DNA from 3 places in the Roseibium sp. JB4-4 genome. Region 1 is predicted to be linked to each of the others. Evidence: riboswitches for the same ligand, from Rfam matches in the RefSeq annotation. Region 1 holds a riboswitch; each other region holds the start of a gene.
The links. A riboswitch is a leader RNA that binds a small molecule or an ion and turns the genes downstream of it on or off. The one in region 1 is predicted to bind cobalamin.
Positions count from the first base shown of each region.

Region 1 (4,210 bases):
GACCGGAACTTTCGGTAAGAAACGGCAGCCGCAGGCGGCTGAATGAACCGCATTCTTATCTGCCGGACGTGCAAGCAACAGGACGGCAGACCGGTAGAAGCTGCGCTTATCTCACTCACAAAAGCCATGCAGAACGCTGCGCTTGACGAAGTGTTCAAGATCGAAACCGTCGATTGTATGGGAGCTTGTGAACAGCCTGTGTCCCTGGCCTTTCAGGGCAAGGCACGCGCAGCCTATCTCTTTGCAGGCCTGACTATCCCGGATGATCTCGATGACATTGTCGCAACTGCCCGTGCCTACCTGGACGCCAAGGACGGGTGGATCGAAGACGCCCGGCCCTGTGGACGGCTTCGATTTTGTTTGCGGGCGCGTATACCGGCGCTTTAATTGCCTGGCACAATCGCTGTAGCCTTGAGCGGTTTGTTGTCGACGCCAAGCATGCGGTGATCATTGGTGTTCAACGTCACTTCAATTGTGGTGTCTCCCTCCGGCAGGGTCGGCAAATGGAGCCAGGAACTATAGTGCCGGGTGACTTTCGCACCGTTGACATAAACATGCGCATGGCCTTCGCCCGGCACGTGATCAAGACTTGCCCGCTCGGGGGCGAAGGTAAAATTCTCGGTCTTGATGTGAAGATTGAAGCCGCTCGCCGGATCAGGTGAGACGCTGATCTCGAGTGTCGGTGCCTCCGGACCAGAAGGCACGGAAACTATTTCGTCGTGGTTGTGCCCGGCGTGGTGACCGGAGTGATCGGAATCGCGCTGATTTGACGCTGCGTGCAGCTGGTGAGCATTCGGATCGGAATGGTCGTGCCCGTCCAGCGTGATGCCGTTGCTGGCTGCTGCAACGAAGCCGATGCCGCCACCAAAGATCAGGCCGATGACGAAAAGTGCGAGTGAACGTTCCATTCGTGTCCCTTGTTTCTGCAAAAAGAAGCCGGGCGAAACACCTGGTTCCGCCCGGTCGTTTCTTGTCTGAGATCGGGTTCAGGCAGTCTGGATTGAACTGATCCTGGCACCTTCGCGCTGCCAGAAGAATCCCGCAAAGCAACCAAGCAGCAGCCAGGCGGCCATTCCGACGCCAAAGGCGCGGCTGGCAAAGAGCGCACCAATTTCTGTTGGAACCGGCCCTGTAAAAGAATCCGGCTCAGGAGCACCGATCACATGCGGAGCCAACAAAAGAACCGCAGCTGAACCCCAAGCCAGCCAATTGCCGCCAAATGCAATCAGCCAAAGGCCGGCACTCGCCGAAAGGACTGTTGCCCACCACCAGATCTGTCTTGCATAGACATCGGCTGCCGCAACACCCGGCACTTCCGGCGCCAGCGTAAAGCCTGGTGCAAAATGAAATGCCACGAAGCCTGCAAGACCCCAGATCAGTCCGGTACGCCCGTTCACTGTCGCACCGCGCATTTCAGCAATGGCCATCAGAACCAGCAGAATGAAGGCGTATCCTGTATAAGTGAGCATCGTGAACACCACGCTCAGCCCGTCACGCACGAGATCAATGCCCCCAATGTCCTGATGCGCACTGACGGCCTGGGCACCGAAATGCACCAGCTCGCCGGACTCATAAAGTTCAGCATGCAGAAGGACGGGTTGCACGAAATAAAGCTGCAGCAGGGCCGCAATAAGCCCGGCAGCAGCGCCAGCGAACAAGCCGCTGATCAACAATCGCGATAGCATTTTAGTGGCACGGGAATCCGGTCGCGTGGCGCACGTCGTGTGCCGCGTCATGCAAGGCGCTCGCCTGCACGTGACCGGTAATCGAAATGATTGCAATTCCCAGAACCGCTGCGAAAGCGAGCGGTACGATCTTTGTCAGGGAAAGCGTGGCTTTTGAAGTTTGTGTCGTCATGATGTCCTCGTCGCCGTCACACCCGACGGCCCGGTTTGCAAGATATGCCTGGCAGGTCTCCTGGCTTGCGGGTCAAGGCACTTGGCCGGGCCTTCCCTGCAGTTTTTGCTGCAAGTGGCATATCCGGTCAGCGCTCTCCGCACACAGTCGCGGGGGCGGCTTCGGCATTCAGCGCCCGATATGGGTCCGCCGCGTCCGAATTCCCTGTTCGTTTCCCGGCACTTTGTGCCGAATGGAAAACCAAGCAATGACTATAATGACCCATTTATTTTCAACGTGAAAGCAAAAATCCGACATTTATGCGCGCTTGAACGAGAAGCTGGTGCGGTTCACTTGTGCGAAAGCGTTGGATTGCCAGCGCGTGTCGGGACGCCCTTTGAATTTTTGACATTAGGACTTTTCTCTCGCGCACGCTCCGGGCATGATCCGCGCCATGTCGACGCAAAGCTCTTCCCCCGCCCTCACCGCTGACGACCACCTGATTCTGGTCGATGGTTCCACATTCATTTTCCGTGCGTACCACGCGTTGCCACCGCTGACGCGTAAGCCGGACGGACTGCCGGTTGGGGCGGTCTCGGGTTTCTGCAACATGCTCTGGAAGCTGTTGCAGGAGGGCCTGACCCCGGAAGAAGGCGATGAACCGACTCATTTTGCTGTCATCTTCGACCATTCCGCACAAACGTTCCGAAACGAGATCTATCCCGAATACAAGGCCCACAGGCCCGAGCCACCGGAAGACCTGGTGCCGCAATTCGGGCTGATCCGCGAGGCAACGCGCGCATTTTCGGTGCATTGCGTAGAGCAGGCAGGGTTCGAGGCAGATGATTTGATCGCGACCTACGCCCGTCAGGCGGCTGAACAGGGTGCACAGGTCACGATTGTGTCGGGCGACAAGGACCTGATGCAATTGATCGGTCCCAAAGTCGGCATGATCGACACAATGAAAAACAAGGTCTTCGGCGAGACCGAAGTCTTCGAAAAATTTGGCGTTGGTCCGGACAAGGTCATCGAGGTTCAATCGCTGGCCGGAGACAGTGTCGACAACGTTCCGGGCGTCCCGGGTATTGGCCTTAAGACCGCCGCTCTTTTGATCAACGAATTCGGCGATCTGGAAACACTCCTTGCCCAGGCCGATACGATCAAGCAGAAGAAGCGCCGTGAAAACCTGATTGAGTTTGCGGATCAGGCCCGTGTCTCGAAGGAACTCGTGACGCTCAAACAGGATGTTCCGGTGGAAACACCTGTCGGTGATCTCTCTGTCATCGAAATGGATGGCCCCAAAGCGGTTGGTTTTCTCAAGGCCATGGGCTTCAACACGCTCACAAAACGGGTTGCTGAAACAACCGGGGCCGACGTTACCAATGTCGAGGCGAGTGAGTTCCAGGTTCCGGGATGGGATGTTCCTGATCACAAGGGCCGGATGGCTGAACGCGTCGACACAAGCTCTGGTGCGATTCCGAGTGACGGTGCAGCTGGCGTTGAAGGCATGATGGTGCCGCAGGCGGTTGCTGATGCGCGTGCCGAAAGCGTCAAGGCAATCGCGATTGATTCCAGTGCCTATGAAACCGTCACATCGATCGACCGCCTGAAAGAATGGTGTGAAGCTGCCTTTGAAAAAGGCTATGTCGCCTTCGACACCGAAACCACGTCTTTGAACGCCATGCAGGCGGATCTTGTCGGCCTGTCACTGTCCACCGAACCCGGGAAAGCCTGCTACGTGCCGCTTGCCCATGTTGACGGCGAAGGCGACCTGTTAGGTGGCGGAGGTCTTTTGCCGGACCAGATACCCATTCAGGACGCACTGGACGTTCTGAAGCCGATGCTCGAAGACCCGTCGGTGCTGAAAATCGCTCAGAACCTCAAATACGACTGGCTGGTCATGACCCGCTACGGTGTCGACATCGGTCCGTTCGACGACACGATGCTGCTCTCCTATACGGTTGACGCCGGTAAGGGCGGCAATGGCATGGATGAGCTTTCGGAGCGATGGCTCGACCACAAGCCGATCCCGTTCAAGGAAGTCTGCGGCTCCGGCAAGTCGATGATCACCTTTGACAAGGTAGCTATCGACAAGGCGACAGCTTATGCAGCGGAAGACGCCGACGTGACCTTACGGCTCTGGATGATCCTCAAGCCGCGCCTAGCGTCTGATCGCATGGCGACAGTCTATGAAACACTGGAACGACCAATGGTTCCGGTGCTGGCGCGCATGGAAAAACGCGGCATTTCCGTCGACAGGCAAATGCTGTCCAGGCTTTCCGGCGATTTTGCGCAGGGCATGGCCGCGCAGGAATCTGAGATTTACGAATTGGCGGGTGAGACTTTCAATATTGGCTCACCCAAGCAGCTGGGC
Region 1 covers NZ_CM146333.1:3,342,493-3,346,702, reverse strand. The annotation lists gene ACZ1HV_RS15675 (acyltransferase family protein) at 1-46, shown strand, start outside; gene ACZ1HV_RS15670 (DUF1636 family protein) at 43-387, shown strand; gene ACZ1HV_RS15665 (hypothetical protein) at 384-908, opposite strand; gene ACZ1HV_RS15660 (CbtA family protein) at 987-1,685, opposite strand; gene ACZ1HV_RS15655 (CbtB domain-containing protein) at 1,687-1,857, opposite strand; cobalamin riboswitch at 1,891-2,117, opposite strand; gene polA (DNA polymerase I) at 2,279-4,210, shown strand, end outside.

Region 2 (4,210 bases), 2.8 Mb from region 1:
CTATTTCCGGCAAAACCACATGCATGGCGAGATCACGTATTGAAAGACCCTGATCGCTTTCATCCCATCCCTCCTTTGAAGAAGACGAGAAAACAACCTGCAAGACAGGCTTGCCAGGTTGATCCAATGGCGTGGACTGATGTGCAGCACCAGCCTTCGAAACTGCGAAAGCAGTTCCATTTAGAACAACGTCCGGTCGCCCTTCACTGAACAGGCTGCCCAGTACAGCAACGGACTCCGCTTCCTTGAGGCTCGAAACGAAAACCGGCATCGCGTTGAGGCCCGCTTTGTCCAGAGCATCAACCAAGGCATCAACCGGAGCGGTCTGAGCGCCCTGAACAAGGGCGCGATAGAAAGTAATGGCTGCCAACGGTCTGGCCTGATCATGCCAGGTTGACTTCAAGGTGCCTAAGTCCGGGGTTGCGTGTCCTGGAAGATAGAGACCGGCACGCGGAAGAGGAACCGGCTGCGCAGGTTCCTCAGCCCTTCCAATGAGAAACGCACAATAGCGGAGGGCATTGGCATAGTTCTCAGAACCACCCTCAACGCAGTAGCGCCAAAACCGATAAACGTCCTCGACAGGTCTTGTTGACCGCCCGCTGAGATCGGCATCCCACTTGTCATCACCGGGAACGACAATCAATTCTATGCCGCTCGAGCGTGTTTCTTCCTCAAATCTTTCAAGGCCGTAGCGCCAGTATTCGACACCGCCTAAAACCCGCAAGACGACCAGGCGCGCCCCGCGCACTGTTTGTTCCGCATATAGGTCAACCGAATACGGATGCGACAGCGCCATCAGGTTCGCCAGCCTCAGTGTCGCCCTGTCGGCACTTAGCTGCGCATGAGCGGCAGCAAAACTGCCCAATTCCGTGTCCGCCGCGGAAAGAAAAAGAATATCGGCTGGAGACTGACCAAGGTCGACCGCGTCTCCACCGTCGTCAATCCGGCGCGTCTGGCTGGCTAGGATATGCATTTCTTTTGGCTGGCCCGTACTTTCTTGGCTCTTAAGCGGCGGCCTTCAAACCGCCGAGAACAGATCTAACAGCATCAAAGTCCAACCCCTTCAGGCCGATCACGACAAGGCGCCCGGAACTCTCGGCTCCAGCAGCGAACCAGGTTTCAACCCTCGGTCCCACGGCTTGAACCATGGCAGGTGCTGCTTTGCCCTCAATTGCGACGGCACCTTTGATCCTGAGAACCCCCTTCAGCGACATTGCTTCCAAAACTCGGTCTTCAGCTTGCTTCAAACTGCCGAACGTGGATACCGACAGGACATGACTTTCGAAATCATCATGGTGGTGATGATCGTGATGATGGTGATCCTCATCTTCATGGTCATGGTCATGGTCGTCGTGGTCGTGGTGGTGGTGATGCTCATGCCTGTCTGACATGTCATCTTCGGCAGCAGATCCACGTCCAAGAAGAACTTCAATCGGAAGAGTTCCTTTCTCAGACGATACGATGTGAACCGCCGGGCGCACGTCTTCCGAAATTCGATCAAGCACGTCGTTCAGTGCAGTTTCAGAAACAAGGTCGGCCTTGTTGAGCACAACCAGATCTGCGCAACGCAACTGATCATGAAAGAGTTCTTCAACCGGGCTCTCGTGATCCAGGGCCTCGTCAGCCGCGCGCTGCGCCTCCAGAGCTTCTTCGTCAAGCGAGATTCGTCCTTCTGCCAGGGCCGCAGCATCAAGCACTGTGACAACACCGTCGACGGTCACCTTTGGTTTGACGCTTGGCCAGGAAAACGCCCGCACCAGCGGTTGAGGCAACGCCAGGCCGGAAGTTTCAATGACGATGTGCTCGGGCGGCGTTTCCCGCGCAAGCAACATTTCCATTGTGGGCAGGAAGTCGTCTGCAACTGTGCAGCAAATACATCCATTGGTCAGTTCAACCACTTCATCAGCCGCGCATTCAGGATCCGCACAGCCATTCACCAGCGAACCGTCAAAACCCATGTCGCCAAACTCATTGACGATCAGTGCAATTCGCTTGCCTCCGGCGTTCTGCAACAGATTTCGAATAAGCGTGGTTTTCCCGGCCCCCAGAAACCCGGTGACGATTGTGGCCGGGATTTTTGCGCCCGGAGTTCCAAAGGAAGTGGTCATAGTTTGATGTCCGGTTGAGAGTTGGGTTTCAATACCATTGGCAGGCCGGCCGCTACGAAAACGACCTTTTCACAGACTTTCGCAATATCCTGATTAAGACGTCCCTGTGCATCGCGAAACGACCTGGAAAGTCGGTTCTCCGGCACAATTCCCATGCCAACTTCGTTTGACACAAAAACGCACGGTCCCTGCAGCGACGCGACGGCTTCGCACAAACATGCTGTTTCGGCGACAATGTCTTTTTCAGCGAAATAGAGGTTGGAAAGCCAAAGCGTCAGACAATCCACGAGGACAACCGTGTTCGCCAGGCTTTCGCGTTGAAGCACGGACGTCAGATCCGTTTGTTCTTCTATCGTCCTCCACAATGGTCCGCGCTGATCACGATGGGCAGCGATCCGGTTTTCCATTTCAGCATCGAACGCTGCCCCGGTTGCGATGTAAACCTTATCCATGCCGGTTCCGGCAACCAGTTGCTCGGCAAACCGGCTTTTTCCGGAGCGTGCTCCGCCAAGGACAAGGGTGGCCCGGGAAATACTTTTGTTCGTCAATCCAGTCTCCCAGCCGTCCGCCCGACAGCGCCAAAGGGTTGCAGCATTGACGGCCGGTCTCCTGGCTCGCGGTTAAACGCGTTTGCGCCCCTTCCCGGTCTCTTCACCAGTGGATCTTCGCGCTAACGCTCACCGCTTACAGTTGCGGGGGCAGCTCCGGTTTAAGGCAGATAGCCGGCACCGGATTCCCGTTTCATCCGGATCAGGCCTGACCTTCTCCGGAACCGTCAGATCCTTCCTAGCCTTATCCTGTTCAAGGCACAAGCACTGGTGTTGGCGCTTCCGCAAAATGAGCAAATCCAGCCGGCGTGACATCATATATCTCAGCCTTCGTGAAAATCGTTGGCCTTGCAGAACCAATATGACGATGCCAGGCAGTCAATGGCTGGAATGTCAAAAGTGGCTATTGCGACTACTCATCTGATAAATATGAAGTTTTCCACACCAGAAACAAAAAACTGACGGCTCGATGAAAAAATAGGCCTTTTGGGCTTGGCAAACGGAGCAAGCCTTTGATATACGCTTCTCCATCGACGGGGCAGCACTGCTGGCCCCGAGCGTGGTGATCCCCAGTAGCTCAGTTGGTAGAGCAAGCGACTGTTAATCGCTGGGTCGCTGGTTCGAGTCCGGCCTGGGGAGCCATCCACCTTCTTCCTGAAAATATTTGATTTTGCCTCGCAGCATGCGACGGGGACGGATGGCATTAAAGTTGTGCCACCTCGCGCAAAGGCAGATTTGCGATCATTCACTCAGCAGTTGTTTCCGACTTATTTGGATGCAGACATGCCTGCCGATGGGTACATCTTGCCGCTCGGAAAAAAATTTCGTTGCTTAGATGCCGTTCTATTCAAACATGACAGGAAAACCGGAAAACAGGACCTGTGCCATTAGATGCGTTTAAGTTGCGAAAACGCTGTGTTTGTGTTCTTCAGAGACAGTTCTCAGAATATATTTATTGGTTAGTTCAAAGTAATAATTCCCATCTGTCGAAATCTTACTGATCTTTTTTTGTTTTCTGTTTTGACGAGTTCTTAATTAACGAAATTTAATACATATATCACGTAGACTTTTTATCGAATAAATTGGTATGTGAAGCACTTGGCAGGCGATTAAGCCGAGGTGCTGCGGTTAACCTTAAGGAAACATTGAGCCGACGCAGGCATTGAAAAACCAACCAATCAAGATAAGTCAAGGCTTGCGATTAGCAGGCTAACAAAACAACGAAAAACACCTGCAGAGGATGAGATGCGGCGGCTGGTAGATTTCTTTTTTGACCGAAGAGTTATTGGTCTTACGTTGCTCCTCGGGATCGCAGGCGTTGCGTTGGCGGAACGCATGGTCGTAACCCTGCCGATGGCGTATTTCATCACATTTGCCGTAATCGCCTTTTCGGTGGTACTGACTGGGCGGATCAAGACTTCAATCTATTTCGGCCTGGCCGTCGTAGCGCTGATCGCGTTTGTCTCTTATGCAAAAGTCAAGTGGATGTCGGTCGCTCCGAACATCGTGGACATCTATTATTTTGCATTTAATCCCGGGACATTGGCGTTCCTA
Region 2 covers NZ_CM146333.1:577,951-582,160, forward strand. The annotation lists gene cobN (cobaltochelatase subunit CobN) at 1-973, opposite strand, end outside; gene cobW (cobalamin biosynthesis protein CobW) at 1,005-2,108, opposite strand; gene cobU (bifunctional adenosylcobinamide kinase/adenosylcobinamide-phosphate guanylyltransferase) at 2,105-2,656, opposite strand; cobalamin riboswitch at 2,691-2,900, opposite strand; tRNA gene ACZ1HV_RS02670 (tRNA-Asn) at 3,223-3,298, shown strand; gene ACZ1HV_RS02675 (sulfatase-like hydrolase/transferase) at 3,902-4,210, shown strand, end outside.
Region 2: it holds a riboswitch for cobalamin, as region 1 does, so the genes downstream of both, cobU (bifunctional adenosylcobinamide kinase/adenosylcobinamide-phosphate guanylyltransferase) here and ACZ1HV_RS15655 (CbtB domain-containing protein) in region 1, are expected to answer to the same signal.

Region 3 (4,210 bases), 2.4 Mb from region 1:
CGAGAAGGTCATGGCCACGAGACCGCGCAGTATCCAGGGATTGAGTTTATCGATGCCGCCGCTGCGGCGCAGCGCAATCAGCGTTCCCCAGCTTGCCAACAGCATCAACATGCCGGTTCCGACCATAACGCGGAAGGACCAAAAGACCGGCGCAACCGGCGGGTGCAACGGCGTGCCATCTTCGGCATAAAAATCGTTCAGTCCTGGAACAACACCTTGCGGGTCGTGTTTCAGGATCAAAGACGCGCCGTTCGGGATGGCGAGTTCGAACCGGTTTTCCCGCGCCTCTTCATCAGGAAGGGCGAACAGCAGCAACGGGACATTTGGTCCTGTGGTCCAGTTGCCTTCCATCGCCGCAACCTTTTGTGGCTGATGCTCAAGCGTATTCAGGCCATGGAGGTCTCCTGCATAGATCTGAACCGGGATAAGAATGGCCGCCATCCAAATACCGGTTTGGAAAGCGAGCCGCACTCCCTTCGACGTGTCCCCGATCAGACGTCGATAGGCGGATACCCCCGTGATCAGGAATGCCACGGTCAGGCCACTCGCCAACAGCATATGCGTCAGACGGTATGGCATCGATGGATTGAAGACGATCGCGATCCAGTCAGTTGCGTGAACCACACCGTCTCTCATCTCAAATCCGGTCGGGGTGTGCATCCAGGAATTCAGCACCAGGATCCAGAACGCACTGACTGTGGTGCCGAATGCGACGAGGAAGGTCGCCAGCGTATGAAGCCAGTTTGGAACTCGGCGCGACCCAAACAACATGATGCCGAGAAATGCCGCTTCCAGAAAAAAAGCAGTCAAGACTTCATAGGCCAGAAGAGGTCCGGCAACATTGCCGACGGTTTCCATGAAACCGGGCCAGTTGGTACCGAACTGAAAACTCATCGTGATGCCACTGACGACGCCGAGGCCGAAGGACAACGCGAATACTTTCACCCAGAACCGGTAGGCCGCCATCCAGCGATCGTCACCGGTTGCATTGAAACGAAGTTTGAAAAACAGCAATACCCAACCAAGGGCGATGGTGATCGTCGGAAACAGGATGTGAAACGAGATATTCGCGGCAAACTGGATCCGGCTCAATAGCAGCTCTTCCATGTGACACCTTTCAAGCTGTCAGCTCTTGCTGCTGAATATGGAATTTTACTTATCGGCTACAATTGAAAATGGCCTGCCTGCGGCGCCATGCCCTGCGGCAACCCGTCACTCGGTCACGTTGCCCCAGCGCGAGGGCTTCAACGCGGCGCACTGGTCTCAAGGCGCAGATATTAAGGGGTGCAACACGTGTGGCTTTGATCATGGACCAGTTGATAATTTTCAGGTAGAGGCACGGCGCTCACCGGGTTCCAATGGAATATTCTTATCAAGCTTCAATTCTTCATGCTGCATCCGCTGCAACAAAAGAGGGACAATTTCATGCCGAAAAACATCAACATGTCGCGCGGATCGTTTTGCGAGAAAAGAACGGGATAATCTGCAGGCTCAAGGGTCGCCGATCTGGAACTATCGCCTCATTTGACCTTTGCAATTTTAATTGGGCAGTTTCGGTGTCCTGATCGATTGTTCTGCCGGCAAGAGCTCGGAACTAGGGTGTCCAAGTATTTCCCCCAAAGGTGAAAGGCCTGATTGACTCAACCAGCGATTTGCGGCACTCAGTTTTTTTGATGGTTTCCGAATCCGAGGCCGGATCGGGATTAAAAGGGAACACGGTGAGGCGTAGCCAGAAGGCACCAAATCCGTGACTGCCCCCGCAACTGTGAACGGCGAGCAAACCTGAAAGCGCCACTGGGTTTCCCGGGAAGGATCAGGCAAGCGATGACCCGTAAGTCAGGAGACCTGCCATTGCAATTTCAACTTCAACCCGGGCGGGGTGTCCCGGAGGAGCGAGTGGCATGGCATATCGGCTATCTTTGCTGACACAAATTGACATTCGGTTCTTGAACGCCCCGCGCCATCGCGGAGGGCGATATGAACCGGAGCAACACGACTGCCAATTCCTTTGATCCTGCCTTCTTGAAGGCTGCCGACCCCTTAAGTGAACGCGCCGCGCGAGCCATGCGGCCGAACGATCGTCCCGCAGGGCTTGCCAGAAAACTGAATCGTAATGTAATAACATTACAAATGATTTTACCTGAGTGTGCTTCGCAAGTGCGTTTGCAAACCCGGGATCGGGACGAATTAGACAGTTTCGGGGAAGGTCTGGCGGAGAACGATGATGCAAGATGACAAACACAAGATCTTTGTCTGCACTTCCTGCCGCTACAAGGGCACCAACTGCCGGCCGGGTCTTGAGCTGATCAAGAAACTTCAGGACGCAATGCGTCTTGCGACACCGATAGTAGGTGACGACTTTGAAGTGTCGGGCATTGCATGCATGGCCGGGTGCGACAGGCCCTGTACGGTCGCTTATCGGGCCAATGGCAAGGCAACCTATTTGTTTGGCGACATAGACCCAGAGACCGATATTGAGGACCTTATTGCCTTCGCGCGGCAGTATCAGGACCTCACAGATGGTTGGTGCTCTTCCACAGTACGGCCGGGCAAACTTCGCAAAACCACGCTTGCGCGCATTCCATCTGCGATGATCGTGACCCGGGCTGAGGAGACTGCAGTCTCATGAGTGGCACAGTTCTCAGTGTTCAGAATGTTGGATGGTCACCGGGCAGGGGGCATACACTTTTGAACGGCGTCAGTTTTGACGTTCCCGCCGGCAAGGTGTTGGGAGTTGCCGGTGCCAACGGTGCTGGAAAATCCACTCTACTTCGGTTGCTCTATCGGTTCCATAGGCCGGTTACCGGGACCGTTCGTCTCGACGGTGAGGACATCTGGTCCATGTCGGCAAGGGAAACGGCACAAAAAGTTGCCGCGGTCCTGCAAGAGCAACCCGGAGATTTCGCACTTTCCGTTCGTGAGATTGTTGAACTCGGTCGCCGCCCACACGGCTCAGGGTTTGCCAGAGGCGGTAGGCGGGATACCGAAATTGTCGATGAGGCCCTGGAGCGTATGGGCCTCAACGACTTGTCTGCACGTTCTCTGGGGACCCTTTCGGGCGGTGAACGTCAGCGTGTCATGGTGGCCCGCGCCCTGGCTCAAAAACCACGGCTGCTCATTCTCGATGAGCCAACCAATCACCTTGATATTCGACATCAACTGGAAATCGTGACGCTGATCAGCAGCCTCAACATCACGATCGTCACCAGTCTGCACGATCTCAACCTGGCAGGTCGCGTGTGCGATCAGGTGCTGCTTTTGCACAAAGGTAGATCACTTGGTTTTGGAACTCCGGAAGAGGTTCTGACGCCAACGCATATCGAACAAGCATACTCTGTCTTTGTCCGACAGGAGCGGCTTAGTCAAAGCCACGAGCAACACCTCACTTTTCACCTTTGAAAATGGAATTCGTAACATGAAACGTATTGCACTTAGTCTCGTCCTGACTGTCTTGGCAGGGTCTGCATTTGCTGAAACCTCAGTGCGCAGCTGTGACCGGGAGGTTGTGTTCTCCGAGCCGCCGAAAGCGGCGGTTTCCAACGACGTGAACCTGACGGAAATGATGCTGGCTCTTGGTCTTCGTGATCGGATGGTCGGTTACACCGGTATCTCGGGCTGGAAAACGCTGGATGAGGAAATGCGCGAAGGCGTTGCCGAACTGCCCGAGCTTTCCGCCAAGTATCCGACCAAAGAAGTGTTGATTGGAGCAGATGCAGATTTTTATTTCGCAGGCTGGAACTACGGCATGAGGGTTGGTGGCGAGGTCACGCCCGAGACGCTGGAGCCCTTCGGCATCAAAGTCTACGAACTGACGGAATCTTGTATCCACATTGGCGAAAAACCAAAGGTCTCCATGGGAGACATGTACAACGACCTTATCAATCTCGGAAAAATTTTCGGAGTGGAAGATGCAGCCTATGATCTGGTGGCCGGCTACAAGGCCGAACTGGACGCATTTACATCCAATTTGAATGCCGGCGAAAAGCCGCTTCGCGTTTTCGTTTATGACAGTGGGGAGGACAAACCCTTTACGGCTGGGCGATATGCCATGCCGACTGCACTGATTGAAGCTGCTGGGGGCATCAATGTTCTGGACAGCTTCGAGAAAAGCTGGGCAACGGTCGACTGGGAGGCAGTCGTGGAGGCCGACCCTGAAATGGTTGTCATCGTCAACTACGGTAAAGTCACGGCTGAAGAGAAGCGCGATTTC
Region 3 covers NZ_CM146333.1:5,725,589-5,729,798, forward strand. The annotation lists gene ACZ1HV_RS27010 (cytochrome ubiquinol oxidase subunit I) at 1-1,107, opposite strand, end outside; cobalamin riboswitch at 1,658-1,867, shown strand; gene ACZ1HV_RS27015 (hypothetical protein) at 1,978-2,235, shown strand; gene ACZ1HV_RS27020 (DUF1636 family protein) at 2,225-2,629, shown strand; gene ACZ1HV_RS27025 (ABC transporter ATP-binding protein) at 2,626-3,399, shown strand; gene ACZ1HV_RS27030 (ABC transporter substrate-binding protein) at 3,416-4,210, shown strand, end outside.
Region 3: it holds a riboswitch for cobalamin, as region 1 does, so the genes downstream of both, ACZ1HV_RS27015 (hypothetical protein) here and ACZ1HV_RS15655 (CbtB domain-containing protein) in region 1, are expected to answer to the same signal.